Regions from separate parts of the Streptomyces sp. NPDC005181 genome, predicted to be linked through region 2. Evidence: riboswitches for the same ligand, from Rfam matches in the RefSeq annotation. Region 2 holds a riboswitch; each other region holds the start of a gene.

Evidence for each region. A riboswitch is a leader RNA that binds a small molecule or an ion and turns the genes downstream of it on or off. The one in region 2 is predicted to bind cyclic di-AMP.
Region 1: it holds a riboswitch for cyclic di-AMP, as region 2 does, so the genes downstream of both, ABZV38_RS18800 (C40 family peptidase) here and ABZV38_RS09235 (transglycosylase family protein) in region 2, are expected to answer to the same signal.
Region 3: it holds a riboswitch for cyclic di-AMP, as region 2 does, so the genes downstream of both, ABZV38_RS26055 (LysM peptidoglycan-binding domain-containing M23 family metallopeptidase) here and ABZV38_RS09235 (transglycosylase family protein) in region 2, are expected to answer to the same signal.

What each region holds. Positions count from the first base shown of each region.
Region 1 is NZ_JBEXID010000026.1:54,929-60,095, reverse strand. It holds gene ABZV38_RS18830 (8-amino-7-oxononanoate synthase) at 1-1,029, shown strand, start outside; gene ABZV38_RS18825 (DUF397 domain-containing protein) at 1,051-1,257, opposite strand; gene ABZV38_RS18820 (helix-turn-helix transcriptional regulator) at 1,285-2,142, opposite strand; gene ABZV38_RS18815 (ATP-binding protein) at 2,347-2,778, shown strand; gene ABZV38_RS18810 (hypothetical protein) at 2,875-3,051, opposite strand; partial or broken gene ABZV38_RS18805 (LysE family translocator) at 3,163-3,326, shown strand; gene ABZV38_RS18800 (C40 family peptidase) at 3,385-3,858, opposite strand; cyclic di-AMP (ydaO/yuaA leader) riboswitch at 3,862-4,042, opposite strand; gene ABZV38_RS18795 (hypothetical protein) at 4,362-4,670, opposite strand; gene ABZV38_RS18790 (ATP-dependent Clp protease proteolytic subunit) at 4,678-5,167, opposite strand, start outside.
Region 2 is NZ_JBEXID010000009.1:77,925-83,091, forward strand. It holds gene ABZV38_RS09220 (nucleoside triphosphate pyrophosphohydrolase) at 1-955, shown strand, start outside; gene ABZV38_RS09225 (cytochrome P450) at 965-2,278, shown strand; gene ABZV38_RS09230 (transglycosylase family protein) at 2,373-3,296, shown strand; cyclic di-AMP (ydaO/yuaA leader) riboswitch at 3,597-3,767, shown strand; gene ABZV38_RS09235 (transglycosylase family protein) at 3,771-4,469, shown strand; gene eno (phosphopyruvate hydratase) at 4,752-5,167, shown strand, end outside.
Region 3 is NZ_JBEXID010000047.1:45,234-50,400, reverse strand. It holds gene ABZV38_RS26065 (tyrosine-protein phosphatase) at 1-784, opposite strand, end outside; partial or broken gene ABZV38_RS26060 (alpha-galactosidase) at 979-3,074, shown strand; cyclic di-AMP (ydaO/yuaA leader) riboswitch at 3,366-3,525, shown strand; gene ABZV38_RS26055 (LysM peptidoglycan-binding domain-containing M23 family metallopeptidase) at 3,529-4,401, shown strand; gene ABZV38_RS26050 (SGNH/GDSL hydrolase family protein) at 4,577-5,167, shown strand, end outside.

The DNA of each region.
Region 1 (5,167 bases), on a different contig from region 2:
AGCAACGACTATCTGGGCCTCACCCGGCACCCTGAGGTGACCGCGGCCGCCGCCGAGGCCGCGCACCGGTGGGGTGCGGGCGCCACCGGCTCCCGGCTGGTCACCGGCTCCACCGCACTGCACGCCGAACTCGAACGTGAACTGGCCGCATTCTGCGGCTTCGAGGCAGCCCTGGTCCTCTCCTCCGGCTACGCGGCCAATCTCGCCGCGCTCACCGCCCTCACCGGCCGCGGCTCCCTGATCGTTTCCGACGCGGGCAACCACGCCTCCATCGTCGACGGCTGCCGGCTCTCCCGGGCCGAGACCGCCGTCGTACCGCATGCCGATCCCGAGGCCGTCGCCAAGGCGCTGCACGCGCACGACGGCCGTGCCCTGGCTGTCACCGACTCCGTCTTCTCCGTCGACGGCGACGCCGCACCGCTGCTCGAACTGGCCGACGTCTGCCATACGCAGGGGGCCGCGCTGCTCGTCGACGACGCGCACGGTCTGGGCGTGCTCGGGGACGGCGGGCGCGGCGCCCTCGCCGCCGCCGGTCTCGCCGGCGGCGAAGGCGTCGTAGCCACCGCCACCCTCTCCAAGTCCCTGGGCAGCCAGGGCGGAGCGGTCCTCGGACCGGCCGGGGTGATCGACCATCTGGTCAACACGGCCCGTACGTTCATCTTCGACACCGGGCTCGCACCGGCCGCCGCAGGCGCAGCTCTTGCAAGCCTGCGACTGCTGCGCCGCGAGCCGGAACGGGCGGGCAGGGCCCGGGCGGTCGCCACCGCCCTGTACGAACGACTGACCGCCGCGGGGCTGACCGCGGTTCGCCCCGACGCCGCCGTCGTTTCGGTCCGGGCGCCTTCGCCGGACGCGGCGGTGCGCTGGGCGGCCGACTGCCGCACGGCCGGGATCGTGGTGGGTTGCTTCCGCCCGCCGTCGGTCCCGGACGGCATCTCGCGGCTGCGGCTCACCGCCCGTGCCGATCTGACGGAGGCGCAGATCACGAACGCGGTGGAGACCGTCCTGCGGACCGCTCCGGCAGCCTGACCGGAGCCGCGACCCGGCCGGTCAGCCCGCCGAGCCGTCGGCCAGGCCGGAGACGAACGACTTCCAGGCCGCCGCGGAGAACCGCAGCGGGGGCCTGGACACGTCCTTGGAGTCCCGCACGGCAAGCCGTTCCGGACCGAACAGCGCGGCTTCCACGCAGTTGTTCATCCCCGTGCTGCGGCTGCTGCGCCGCCACTGTAAGGCGTGCTCTGCGAGGCAATCGGACATCGGGCCCCCTCGGGCAGTCTGAGGTTCCTAGCCGTCGCGGTCGATCGCGGCGATCAGGTCCAACGAGTGCTCCGGCGACAGCGCGTGTGCCTGCATCGTGCAGAAGGCCGAGCTGTACGCCTCAAGGTCTTCTTTCCGTTCCAGGTAGAGGCTACTCGTCAAGTGGTCGAGAACAACCACATCCAGATCAGAAGTGTTCGGAAAGGAGAAGATAACGAAAGGTCCGGTGAGGCCCATATACCCACCTACCGCGAACGGCAGCAACTGCAGTTGTACGTGGCGAAGTTGAGAAACCCGGATCAGATGGCGCAACTGATTGCGCATCACCTGGCGCCCGCCGACCTCGCGCCGCAGCACCGCCTCGTCGAGCACCGCGGTCAGCCGCAGCGGCGGATCGGTCCGCAGCACCCCCTGCCGGGCGAGCCGCACCTCCACCAGCGAGTCCAGCTGGCCGGCGGGCAGCCCGTCCAGCGACGCACGGGTGACCGCACGCGCGTAGTCGGCGGTCTGCAGGAGCCCGGGCACCACCGAGGTCTCCAGCGTGCGGGCGGTTCTGGCCTGGGACTCCAGACTGATGAAGTCCCGGTACTGGGGCGGGATGAGACCGCGGTAGGCGTGCCACCAACCGGTTCCGCCGCCGCCCGCCGAACCCGCGAGCGTCTCCAGGAGCGTCCGTAACTGCAGGTCGTCCACGCCGTAGGCATCCAGCAGCCGGCCCACATCGGCCGGTTTCACACCACTGGTACCGGTCTCGATCCGGCTCACCTTCGACTGATGCCAGCCGACCAGCCGTGCCGCGTCACGACTCGTCAGTCCGGACGTGTGGCGCAGACTCCGCAGCTCCTCCCCGAGCTTGCGGCGCCGCACCGCGGGGCCGTGCTGCATCCGCGGCCTCCCTCCCTCTCGTGCCGAGGGGCCAGTGTGCCGCCCATGCGCGGTATTCCGGGCCAGAGTTCACCGCTTCGAGCGACAGATATATGCATATCTTGGTGGATCGCCGTCACGGAGGGCAGCATCAGTGGCACTCTGGCGCGAAGCGCATCCCGGGCCGATCACGGGTCGGTCCGGGCGGGAAAAGGACGGCTCGCCATGGCAGACCATCAAGAAGCAAGTGTCACTCTGCCGAGCGAGCCGCTCTCGGTCTCCTCGGCCCGGAGATACGTGGCCAAGGTGCTCGCCGACTGGGGTCTTCCCGATGACACGGAGATCGCCGACACCATCCGGCTCATCGTCTCCGAGCTCACGACCAACGCTGTCCAGCACACCTTCGGCCAGTCGCCCACCTTCACCGTGGACCTGCGGCTGGAGCGGGAGGAACAGCTGCATCTCGGGGTGACGGACAGTCACCCCCGGTGGCCCCAACGACTGCCCGCCGCCGTGCGGCAGGACAACGGGCGCGGCATGGTGATCATCCGCTGTCTGGCCAAGGAGTGCGGTGGACGGCTCACGGTCACGCCGACCGCCGAGGGAGGCAAGACCGTGTGGATCGCGCTCCCCTGGTCGGTCACCGTCCAGACGTGACCACCGTCCCCGCCGGACCTGAACTCGGGCCGGGCCCGGACTTCGCGTCGTCGGCAGCCGGCCGTCGGGTGCGTCGCCGTCCGTCGCGACGCATGGTCACTGCACCGCAGCAGCCCGCCCGAAGCCGCCGCGCAGCAGCGCGCACAGCGTGGCAGCCGCTCCACTCGCCCCGTCGCCGTGGTGCAACACCGAGGTGGTCCGCCGGAGAGCTGCGGGTTCCAGCCGCCGCACGGACAGCGGCGTCGGCGACATCGCGGCGACCATCTCAGGCACCACCGCCACCCCGTTCCCCGCACGCCGGCTCATAGGCATGGGTCAGCGCGAGATCGACGTCGCCCGAGGTCACCGCGGCGATCCCCTCGGGCGGCTGGGGTCGCCGCGGGGATGGTGGCGCTGCCGGGTGCCGACTTCACCGTGGTCGTACGGAACGCTCTCGCCTCACGCGCGGCCGGGGCGGCCACGGCGCTCGGCGTCGCCGGGGGCTGCTCGTCCGCGCCGCGCCGGTCGTCGCCGGGCTCGCGGCGGTGCTGGTCACCGGCCCCCTGCTGCGCTGACCGGCGGAGGTGACCGGCAGCCGAAAGGCGGAGCAGACGGAAGAGACGGAAGTCAGCGGACCCGTCCGTACCAGACGCTCCTCGTCCAGATCTTCTCCAGCCGCACCACGGCACCGCTTTTCGGCGAGTGCCAGATCCTGCCCTTACCGGCGTAGATCCCCACGTGGTAGACGCTGCGCCCCCAGTGGAAGAAGACCAGATCGCCGCGTCGCCGCTGCGAGGCCGAGATGTGCCGGGTCTTGTTGTACTGCTGCTGGGCCGTGCGGGGGAGCTTCTTGCCCACCTTCTTGAAGGCGAACATCGTCAGGCCCGAACAGTCGAAACGGTGGGGGCCCGTGGCCCCGTACCGGTACGGCGATCCCTTCTTCGACGCGGCGATCTTGAGCGCCTTCGTGGAATGAGTCGCGGCCTGGGCGTCGGTCACGACGCCGGGGGCGATCACGGAGCCGCCGACGGCGGCGAGCGTCAGAACCGTGGCCGTACCGGCCCGGGTGAGCAGAGACGGGACGTGAACCTGCGCAGTCATGCGCAACCCTTCGTCAGCCGCCTGTGAAGGATGACCTGTCGGGTTCGGGCTGGCGAAGTTGCCCGGCCGCACTTGGCGGCTTCACCCCGAGGGTCGACCGGATGCCCGGTCGACCCGTTGTGCTCGGGTCCTCCACTCCTGCCGATCCACTTCTGTCGACCAGGCATCCGGGCGGCGGCAGGACTCGGCGTCCGCCCGGACCGCCCCGCCGCGGTGGCGGGGGCTTGTCGTCCCACGGATCTTGACTCACCGAGTGCCGGATTTCCGAGGATATTGAGCGATATGGGAAATTCGTCGCTATTCGCCCATCCGGGTGGGTGCGGTCGTTCCGTGAACCCGGCCGGTCGCCCCGACCGGTCCCGTACCAGCGGCGGAGCAGCAGACTCCGTTCACCGGCCATGCCGAAAGCGCAAGTTGAGCCGTCCCTCGCGCGGGGGATCTCCTACGCCGAACGAGCGAGGAATTTTGATCAGCCCGCCGGGCGTGTCGCGGAAGGGGGTTGATCAACTCGTCTGGGCAGGGGGCACGGTGACCCGTCGGGCCCGCTGCTCCCCGTCCAACACGCGAAGCGCCCGCGCCAAGGTGGCGGCGTGGATCTGTGCCTCACCGCGCTCGTGCATCAAGGCGAGTGCGTCCCGCAGGGCGCGCGCCCGCGAGGCGAGTGCTTGTGCCGCGCACAACGCGCCGTAGGTGTCGCTGCCGTGGGCGGGGTTGATCCGGCCCACCTGGTCGAGCACTTCCAGATAACAGTCGATGAACTCGCCCTCGGCGCGCGTCAGTGCGGGCAGCGGCGGGAACTCCGGTGGCTGCATCGGGTGTTCACCTCGCGCCGTTCGGCGGGAGCGACGTCTTGCGGTTCTCCAGAACGTGGTCCACCAGGCCGTACGCCTTGGCGCCCGGGGCATCGAGGATGAGATCGCGCTCGATGTCCGCGGCGATCCGTTCGGCAGTGCGCCCGGTGTGACGGGCCAGCAGGTGGGTGAGCTGCTCACGCATGCGGACCAGTTCCCGCGCCTCGATCTCCAGATCGGACGGCTGGCCCTGCAGCGGCTCGGGAAGCGCGGGCTGCTGCACGACGACCCTGGCCCCGGGGAGGGCGTGCCGCCGGCCGGGGGCGCCCGCGGCGAGCAGCAGGACCGCGCTGGAACCGGCCTGTCCGAGGCAGAAGGTCTCCATCTCGCAGGTGAGGTACTCCATCGTGTCGTAGATCGCTGCCATGGCGTCGAACGAGCCGCCGGGGGAGTTGATGTAGAGGGAGATGGGGCGGTCGGGTGCGGCGTGTTCCAGGTACATGAACTGCGCGATCAGG
Region 2 (5,167 bases):
TGAAGATCCCGGCCGTATCGTCCTGCTCACTGCCAGCCACCGGGTCGCACCCGGGCTGCTGTCCTGGCCGGCCTGGCAGACGCTGCACGCCGCCGACCGGGTGTTCTGTGCCGAGCAGGACCACCCCCAGCTGCCGTATCTGCGCGAGGCAGGCGTCACCGTCGAGCACGGCGCGCCCACCGCGCAGGAGCTCGTCGACGCCTGCGCCGGCGGCCGGACCGTCGTGGTCCTCACCGGCGGCGAGGGCAACCAGCCGCTGACGGACGGGCTGGCCCGGCTCGCCGGATCGGGCCGGGTGCAGATGCCGAACCTGGAGCTGCTGCCCGGTTCGTACGATCTGCCGGGCGCCCGTCTCCTCGATCTCGTCCAGGTCATGGACCGGATCAGGGCCGAGTGCCCCTGGACGTCGCAGAAGACCCACCAGGGGCTCGCCAAGTACGCCATCGAGGAGGCGTACGAGCTGGTCGAGGCGATCGAGGACGGCGACCGCGACGAGCTGCGCGAGGAACTCGGGGACGTACTCCTTCAGGTCGTCTTCCACGCCAGGATCGCGGAGGAGGACGAGGACCAGCCGTTCTCCGTCGACGATGTCGCGGCCACCCTCGTCGAGAAGCTGATCCACCGCCATCCGCATGTCTTCGGCGACGAGACCGCCGAGACCCCGGAGGACGTGCACGCGCACTGGTTGCGCACCAAGGCCATCGAGAAGCAGCGCGACTCGGTCACCGACGGCGTGCCGCTCGGCCAGCCCGGTCTGGCGCTGGCGGCGAAGCTGGCCGGGCGGGTACGTGCCGCCGGACTCGATGTGGCGCTCCCGACGGGGGACGGCATCGGGTACGAGCTCCTCGCCCTCGCCGTACGCGCGGAACAGGACGGCACCGACCCTGAGGCCGCACTGCGGGCCGCCGGTCGCGCCTACCGGGACGCGATCCTCGCGGCGGAGGGCAACGGATAACGTCAGGGGGTGAACGACAGCCCCGCCGACACCCCTGCCGACAGCCCCGCAGACGCTCCCACCGACGCCCCCGAACTCTTCACGTGGGAGTTCGCCACCGACCCGTACCCCGCCTATGCGTGGCTGCGCGAGCACAGCCCCGTGCACCGCACCGCGCTGCCCAGCGGGGTCGAGGCGTGGCTCGTGACGCGCTACGAGGACGCCCGGCAGGCTCTCGCCGACAGCCGGCTCTCCAAGAACCCGGCGCACCACGACGAGCCGGCGCACGCCAAGGGGAAGACCGGTATCCCGGGCGAGCGCCAGGCGGAGCTGATGACGCATCTGCTGAACATCGACCCGCCCGACCACACCCGGCTGCGCCGCCTCGTTTCGAAGGCGTTCACGCCGCGCAGGATCGCGGAGTTCGCGCCGCGCGTGCAGGAGCTGACGGACCGCCTCATCGACAACTTCATCGAGGAGGGAAGCGCGGACCTCATCCACGACTTCGCGTTCCCCCTGCCCATCTACGCGATCTGCGATCTTCTCGGTGTTCCGCGTGAGGACCAGGACGACTTCCGGGACTGGGCGGGCATGATGATCCGCCACGGCGGCGGGCCACGCGGCGGGGTGGCCCGGTCGGTGAAGAAGATGCGCGGCTATCTCGCCGAACTGATCCACCGGAAGCGGGAGAACCCGGGGGACGATCTGATCTCGGGGCTGATCCGGGCCAGCGACCACGGCGAGCATCTCACCGAGAACGAGGCCGCCGCCATGGCCTTCATCCTGCTCTTCGCCGGCTTCGAGACGACGGTCAACCTCATCGGCAACGGGGTGTACGCCCTGCTGCGCAACCCCGTTCAGCGGGAGCGGCTGCAGCGCTCGCTCGACGCGGGGGAGACGGGGCTGCTGGAGACCGGCATCGAGGAACTGCTGCGCTACGACGGTCCGGTGGAGCTGGCGACCTGGCGGTTCGCTACCGAAGCGCTGACGCTCGGCGGGCAGCGGATCGCGGCGGGCGACCCCGTACTGGTGGTGCTCGCCGCCGCGGACCGGGACCCGGAACGGTTCGCCGACCCCGACACGCTCGACCTCGCCCGGCGTGACAATCAGCACCTCGGCTACGGGCACGGCATCCACTACTGCCTGGGGGCGCCGCTTGCCCGGCTGGAGGGACAGGCCGCGCTGGCCACGCTTCTGAGGCGCCTTCCGGATCTGCAACTTGCGGTAGAACCTACCGATTTGCGGTGGCGCGGAGGGCTCATCATGCGCGGACTGCGCACTCTTCCCGTGAAGTTCGATCCCGGACACCGTTCCGACGAAGGTGACGCTCTGTCAACTCCGTGACTTTCACGTGATCTGCGCTGCATCGACTTGTGACAAGCGTTCGACTGCCGCTACCTTCACCGTTCGACTCATCAGTCACACGGAAGGCAACTCCATGGGCTCCGCGAACGGCAGACACCGTCGCCCTCGGCAGGCACCTGCCATCGTCGTCGCCGCAGGCGTGGCCGGCTCGGCCATCGCCATCCCGCTGCTCGGCGCAGCCGGTGCGCACGCGGCCGACGCCACGACCTGGGACCGGGTCGCCGAGTGCGAGAGCGGCGGCATGTGGAGTGCCGACCTCGGCAACGGCTTCTACGGCGGTCTCCAGTTCTCACAGGACACCTGGAAGTCGTACGGCGGCGACGCGTACGCCCCGCGTGCCGACCTCGCCAGCCGCTCTCAGCAGATAGCGGTCGCCGAGAAGGTTCTCGACGACCAGGGGCCGCGGGCGTGGCCCAGCTGCGCGGTGATCTCCGGGCTCACGGTGGACGGAGCGCTGCCGGGTGTCGATCCGGGGAGTGTGCCCTCGGCCGACCCGACGCAGAGCGCGGACCCGTCCGACGGGGCGTCGGACGAGGCGGGCCCCTCGGGCGGATCGAAGTCGTCGTCCGCCAAGTCGTCCGCCAAGTCGTCGGGTAAGTCGTCGGGTAAGTCCTCCGGCGAGGCGTCGAGCGACGCGTCGGATGCATCCGGTTCGTTCGACTCGTCCCGCTCCTCCGGCTCTTCGGGCGGTGAGGTGGGCGGTAAGCACCGTGGCACGCCGGCCCCCGAGGCGAGCCAGGGTGCGGGCGCGGGCAATGACCGCGAGTCGGGCCGACATGCCTCCCGCGGCAACAGCGAGGGACGCGACACGGGCGCCCAGGAGGCCGACGGCGCGTACACGGTCCGGCCGGGCGACAACCTGTGGGCGATTGCTGATGCACAGAAGGTCCCCGGCGGGTGGCCCGCGCTCTACGAGGCCAACAAGGCTGCCGTCGGCGACGACCCGGACCTCATCCTGCCTGGCGAGAGCCTCGATCTTGGCGTGAAAGCAGAGTGAGAGCGGTCTGATCAACAGCTAAATACACCCCAAAAATCGGGGTAGTTCAGAGGCCTATGTCCGCTTATGTGTAAGTGAGACATGGGTCTCTTTGCGTCAATTGACGTGTCGCGCCTGCCGGGTCCGCGCGCATCGCCCCCCACCTGCGAAAACGAGGGTCGGCGGGATGCAAGTAAGGGGTGATTGTCCGGCGTGTCCATCTTTGAATGTAGGGGTTGTGTGTGTTTACGGTCGGAACTGCTCGCACCGCGGGCCCCGTCGACCGTCACGCCGAATCCTGCCGTCGGTCGAAGGGAACAGACGCGTAAAGCGCCGTAGGCAGGAGCGGGGGACCCAGGTAAGCGCCGGGCCCGATGGTCGAAGGACCGTCAGGACCGGCTTGGGGTGAAGTCGTGCGCTAGGACGTGCGACCGGGCAACTCACTTGGCCCGAACCCGACAGCTCACCTCGTAGGCGTCGGTGAGGAGAAGTTCCATGCTGCTGAACAGCAAGGGCAAGCACCGCCGCCCGTCCAAGGCCGTCCGTGTCGCCACGCTCGCGGGTGTTGCCGGTGCCGCCATCGCCGTTCCCCTGATGGGTGCCACGGGCGCTTCCGCCGCCTCCGTCGCCACGTGGGACGCCGTCGCCCAGTGCGAGTCCGGTGGCAACTGGTCCATCAACACCGGCAACGGCTACTACGGCGGCCTGCAGTTCTCGCAGTCCAGCTGGGCTGCCGCCGGTGGTACGCAGTACGCCCCGCGGGCTGACCTGGCCACCAAGGCCCAGCAGATCGCCACCGCCGAGAAGCTCCTCGACATGCAGGGTCCGGGTGCCTGGGCCTGCGCCGGCGCCGGCAACCTGACCAACGACGGTGTCGACCCGGGCGTCGACACCGGCTCCGCCGCCGTGAAGCCGGCCGCGCCGAAGCCGGCCGAGCACACCGAGGCCCCCACCGCCTCCCGCTCGGACCGCGGCACCGCCCCCGAGGTCGCGAAGACCGTCACCACGCCGACGGGCCAGAAGGTCGCGAAGGGCGACGGCGAGTACAAGGTGAAGGCCGGCGACTCGCTCAGCGAGATCGCCGAGGCGCACAAGGTGAAGGGCGGCTGGCAGCAGCTGTTCAAGCTGAACAAGAACATCGTCAAGGACGCCGACCTGATCTTCCCGGGTCAGCAGCTCCACCTGACGAAGTAGGACGAGCCTCAGCAGAAAAGGCTCTCTCCTCCCTGAGCACCCCGACCCGGCGCGGATTCCCCCGTACGTGCCGGGTCGGGGTTTTTGCGCTCACTGTTCAACTGTTGTAGTTACTGCTCAGTAGATTTCTGGACATTTGCCCGTCTAGGGGTGCCCTTGGGTCCTTTTTCGTCCCAGGAGGCGGGCGGTCGCCGAACACAGTGGGCCAAGGCGGTTAGGCTCTTGGCGCAAGGCCAAAGCGACCCTGCACCACCAGCGTCATATCCCAGAAGGAGATGCCTCGTGCCGTCCATCGACGTCGTCGTAGCCCGGGAAATCCTCGACTCCCGCGGAAACCCCACGGTCGAGGTCGAGGTTGGCCTCGACGACGGCAGCACCGGCCGTGCTGCTGTTCCGTCCGGCGCCTCCACCGGTGCGTTCGAGGCCATTGAGCTTCGCGACGGTGACCCCAACCGCTACCACGGCAAGGGCGTCGAGAAGGCCGTCCTCGCCGTGATCGAGCAGATCGGCCCGGAGCTCGTCGGCTACGACGCGACCGAGCAGCGGCTGATCGACCAGGCCATGTTCGACCTGGACGCCACCGAGAACAAGGGCTCGCTCGGGGCCAACGCCATCCTCGGCGTCTCGCTGGCCGTCGCGCACGCCGCCTCCGAAGCCTCGGACCTGCCGCTGTTCCGCTACCTCGGTGGCCCGAACGC
Region 3 (5,167 bases), on a different contig from region 2:
GCCGCTCCAGCGTCTGCGGAGTGAGCTCCAGCCCCTCGGCGAGATAGCGGTCGGTGCTGCCCCAGGTCTCCTCGATCGTGGTGAAGGCCTGCGCCAGATATGCGGCGCGGGCGTCGAAGAGCGGGCTGAGCAGTTCCATCACCTCGGGCGACATCCCGGTCGCCGAGGTGTCGCTGCGGCGCACCTTGTACCGGCGGTGCGGGGCGTTGGACTTGAGGTAGTCGGCCTCGATGGCGTCGCGCTCGACCCCGACGGCGAGCAGCGACACCGCGATCGAGATCCCGGCTCGGTCCTTACCCGCCGCGCAGTGCATCAGCGCGGGGACGCTGTCCTCGGCCAGGGCGTGCAGCACCCGGCTGTGCTCGGCGGTGCGGTCCTTGACGATCGACCGGTACGAGGCGGTCATCCGGGCCGCTCCCTTGCCGTCGGCGAGGATGTTGTGCAGCTGCTCGATGTTGCCGTCGCGCACCATGCGCCAGAACTCGGCGCCGTCGGCCGGGTCGGAGAGCGGGATGCTCACGTTCCGTACGCCCGGCAGCTCCACGTCCAGACCGTCGAGCTTGTGGTCGGCCGCGTTGCGGAAGTCGAAGATCGTGTGCAGCCCGAGGTCGCCGAGGAACGCCGCGTCCTCGGATGTGGCGTGCGCGAGGTGACCGCTGCGGAAGAGCCGTCCGTACCGCACCCGGCGCCCGTCGACGGTGGGCAGCCCGCCCACGTCGCGGAAGTTGCGCACACCTGACAGCTCGGGTTCCGTCGACGGGATCTGCGGCACCTGCTGCGTCACGGTGTCTCCTGGAGTGTCTGGCGTCGGCGCGGCTCGCCGACGAGGTCACTCCCGTGACGATACGACATCGGTTCCTCAGGCAATCATCTCGGCCGTTCTTGCCTCGCCCGCCGGTGAATTGCCCCTGCGCGGGCGTTGCCCGGCCACCCGGCGACGCTCGATGATGTGCGGAACTGTGTGAATGTGGGGATGAGATGATCGAGACTGGTGACAAGGGTCGGACCTGGCTGCTGACCGGGGCGACCGGCAGCTATGCGCTGCATCTCACCGACCGGGACGAACTGCTCCATCTGCACTGGGGGCCACGCATCTCCCTCGCGGCCGCCGAGGCCCTCGCCGCCGCACCGGAGCCGCCGTCGCGGGGCTTCGAGTCGCGGCTGGACGGCCGCGAGGAGTACCCGGTGGAGGGCGGGCCCCGGTTCGTCCGGCCCGCTCTCTCCGTACGCACCCTCGAGGTCCGTGGCACCGAATGGGAACACACGGGGGCCGCGGTGGACGGCGACGAACTCCGTATCGCGTTCTCCGACTCCGTACAGCGGCTCGCGCTCACGCTGCACTACCGGATGCGGGACGACTCCGATGTGATCGAGCGCTGGGCCACTGTCAGCCACGCCGGTCCGGACGGTCCGCCGCTGGAGCTGTTGCGCGCCGACGCGGCCGCCTGGGCGCTGCCGGCCCGTGACGCCTGGCGCCTCAGCCAGCTGCACGGGCGGGGGCGGCGGAGACGCAGCTCGTGCGGTCGGAACTGACATACGGCGAGAAGGTCCTCTCCAGCAGGCGAGGTCACACCGGGCACCAGTCTCTGCCCTGGGTCGCGCTCGACGCGGACGGAGCGGCCACAGAGGAGGACGGCGAGGTGTACGGCTGCGCGCTCGCCTGGTCCGACTCGTGGCGGATCGCCGTGCAGCAGCTCCCCGACGGGCTCGTACAGATCACCGGCGGGGCCGGCTACGACGACTCCGGGCTGCTGCGGCTCGCGCCGGGAGAGACGTACACCACACCGGTGTTCGCCGGACTGTGGAGTGCCCAAGGGTTCGGCGGGGCGAGCCGTGCCTGGCACGCCTGGCAGCTGGCCCACGTCATTCCGGACGCCGAAGGCCTCCGGCCGGTGCTCTACAACTCCTGGGAGGCGACCGGTTTCGACATCGTGGAGGACCAGCAGCGCGCCCTGGCCGTGCGCGCCGCGGCGATGGGTGTCGAACTGTTCGTGGTGGACGACGCGTGGTTCGGGCAGCGCACCACTGACCGGGCGGGACTCGGCGACTGGACCCCGAATCCCGAGCGCTTCCCCGGCGGGCTGAAGCCGCTCGCCGATGAAGTGCACGCACTCGGCATGCAGTTCGGCATCTGGGTCGAGCCGGAGATGGTGAATGCCGACAGCGACCTGTACCGCGCGCACCCGGACTGGGTATAGCACTTTCCCGGGCGGATCCGCACGGAGTTCCGTAATCAGCTGGTGCTCAATCTGGCCCGGACCGATGTGCAGAACTATCTGTGGGAACAGCTCGACACACTGCTGTCCAGTGCCCCGATCGACTATGTGAAATGGGACTTCAACCGCTGCTTCACCGATGCGGGCTGGCCGGGCGAGGATTATCCGCAGAAGCTCTGGATCGAGCATGTGGACGCGCTCTACGCGCTGATCGACCGGCTGCGGGCGGCTCACCCCGGTGTCGCCTTCGAGTCCTGCTCGGGCGGCGGCGGCCGGATCGATCTGGGCATCCTCGCCCGTACCGACCAGGTGTGGACCTCCGACAACACCGACCCGCTGGACCGGCTCGCCATCCAGGAGGGTTTCGGGCAGGTCCATCCGGCCCGCGTGATGGCCGCCTGGGTCACCGACAGCCCGAATGTCCAGCTCAACAGCAGGGTCAGCTCGCTCCGTTTCCGCTTCGTGAGTGCGATGGCCGGGGTGCTCGGGGTCGGCGGAGACCTCACCGAGTGGAGCGACGAGGAGCTGGCCGAGGCCCGGAGCTGGGTGGACCTGTACAAGGAGATCCGCCCGGTGGTGCAGCACGGGGCGCTGTACCGGCTGCGAGCGCCGCGCGGTGGGCTCAGCGCTATGCAGTACACGCTCGGTGACGAGACCGTGGTGCTCATGTGGCTGGAGGCACAGAGGTACGGGGAGCTGCCGCCGGCCCTGCGGCTGCGCGGGCTCGACCCCGCGGCGACCTATACCTGTCTGGACACCGGCGCCGTCCACCACGGTTCCGTGCTGCTGCATCAGGGGTTGCACACGGGTCTACGGGGGGACCTGGACGCGAAGGTGCTGAGGCTCCGCCGCGGATGATGTTCATGACATGTCCGTATTAGGGCATTTAGTCGAACATGCCCTACTTATACGGGAGATGAGGGGTCTCTCGTGAGCGGGATCATATCCGTGACGGTGTGTGGTGGCGCGGCGGCCGGGTAATCCGTACACCGCGCGGAAAGCCAAGATCCTTAATCCACGGAGGGTGACCGGAATTCCGCGCCGATTTCCCGGCGCGGATTCCGGCACGCAACCGAAGGCTTGTTCTGCCCGTCCTCACTCGTTTACGGTCACCGTCAATCCGGACGGACCGCCTAATCCTGCCGCCGACCGGAATTCGCACCCACTCATCGTGTGGCAGGAGCGGGGGAACCAGGTAAGCCGCCGACCGGAGAAATCCGGCGGCTCGGGGTGAAGTCGCACTTCGTGCGACCGGGCACCTCCAGCCCGAACCCGACAGCTCACCTCGTAGGCGCCGGAGAGGAAAATCTTCATGTCCATATCGGGTAAGCACCGTCGCCAGAAGTCCAGCACCCTCGCTCGTGGCGTCGCCGCCGCCGGCGCCGGCGGGGCCGTCATCGCCCTTCCGCTGCTCGGTGCCACCGGTGCCCACGCCGCGGAACAGGCCGCTCCCGCCGCGCACTCGGCCGCCGCCGCGCACGTCGCCTCGGCCGCCCCGGTCGCGAAGAAGCAGGCCGAGACCCGGACGTACTCCGTCGTCGCCGGCGACTACCTGTCGAAGATCGCTGCCGAGAACAAGGTCGCAGGCGGCTGGGAGAAGCTGTACCAGGACAACCGTGAGGTCGTCGGCAGCGACCCGAGCCTGATCTTCCCGGGCATGAAGCTGACCCTCGGCGGCTCCGCCGCGGCCACCGGCACCACGCAGCCCGCCGCGGCCCCGTCGGAGGCTCCGGTGGTCACCAAGCCCGCGGCCGCCCCTTCGGCCGCCCAGAGCAGCAGCTCCGGCTACGTCTCCCCGGTCCCGGGCAAGCACACCACCAACTACCGTGCCTCCGGTGCCAACTGGTCCAGCGGCAGCCACACCGGCATCGACTTCCCGGTCGCCACCGGCACCAGCGTGAAGGCGATCACCTCCGGCACCGTCGTCACCGCCGGCTGGGGTGGCGCGTACGGCAACGAGGTCGTCATCAAGCACGCCGACGGTCGCTACTCGCAGTACGGCCACCTGTCCGCGCTCTCCGTCTCGGCGGGCCAGACCGTCTCCGCCGGCCAGCAGATCGGCCTCTCCGGTGCCACCGGAAACGTCACCGGCCCGCACCTCCACTTCGAGGTCCGCACCGGCCCCGCGTACGGCTCGGACATCGACCCGGTCGCCTACCTGGCTTCGCACGGAATCTCCGTCTGATCGGATTCGATCAGGGCTGATCCGAACGGCTTGGTGAAGGGGCGGTGCGCGGCGGCGCACCGCCCCTTCACTTATTCCCTCTTTACTAAAACCTGACCGGGTGGTCTATCTCACCCTCCGTCAACCCCTTATTACGGTCGCGTAGGTCACATTCGGCGGTGCAGGATGTGCCCTTGTGGCAGACGATTCGAGAAACTTTCAACGTGGCGTCAACAACCGGCATGGTGCCATCGGGTCGTACGCAGCGATTGGCGACAGCTTCACCGAGGGAGTCGGTGACCCCGGCCCGGACGGAACCTTCGTCGGCTGGGCGGACCGTTTCGCGGTCCTCCTCGCGGACCAGCTGCCCGACCCCGATGCAGCGACGAACACCGATGGTTCCGCCGGTTCCGCAGGTGCCGCTCACGGGAACTTCCGGTACGCCAATCTCGCCGTACGCGGACGCCTCCTCGACCAGATCGTCGAGGAGCAGGTGCCGCGCGCCAAGGAACTCGCCCCCGATCTGGTGAGCTTCTGCGCGGGCGGCAATGACATCATCCGGCCCGGCACCGACCCCGACGACGTGGCCGAGCGATTCGAGCGCGCGGTCGCCGACCTGACCCGGTCGGTCGGCACCGTCATGGTCACCACCGGCTTCGACACCCGGGGCGTTCCCGTGCTGCGCCATCTGCGCGGCAAGATCGCCACCTACACCGCCCATGTGCGGTCGATCGCCGACCGCTACGACTGCCCGGTCCTCGACCTGTGGTCGCTGCGGTCCGTGCAG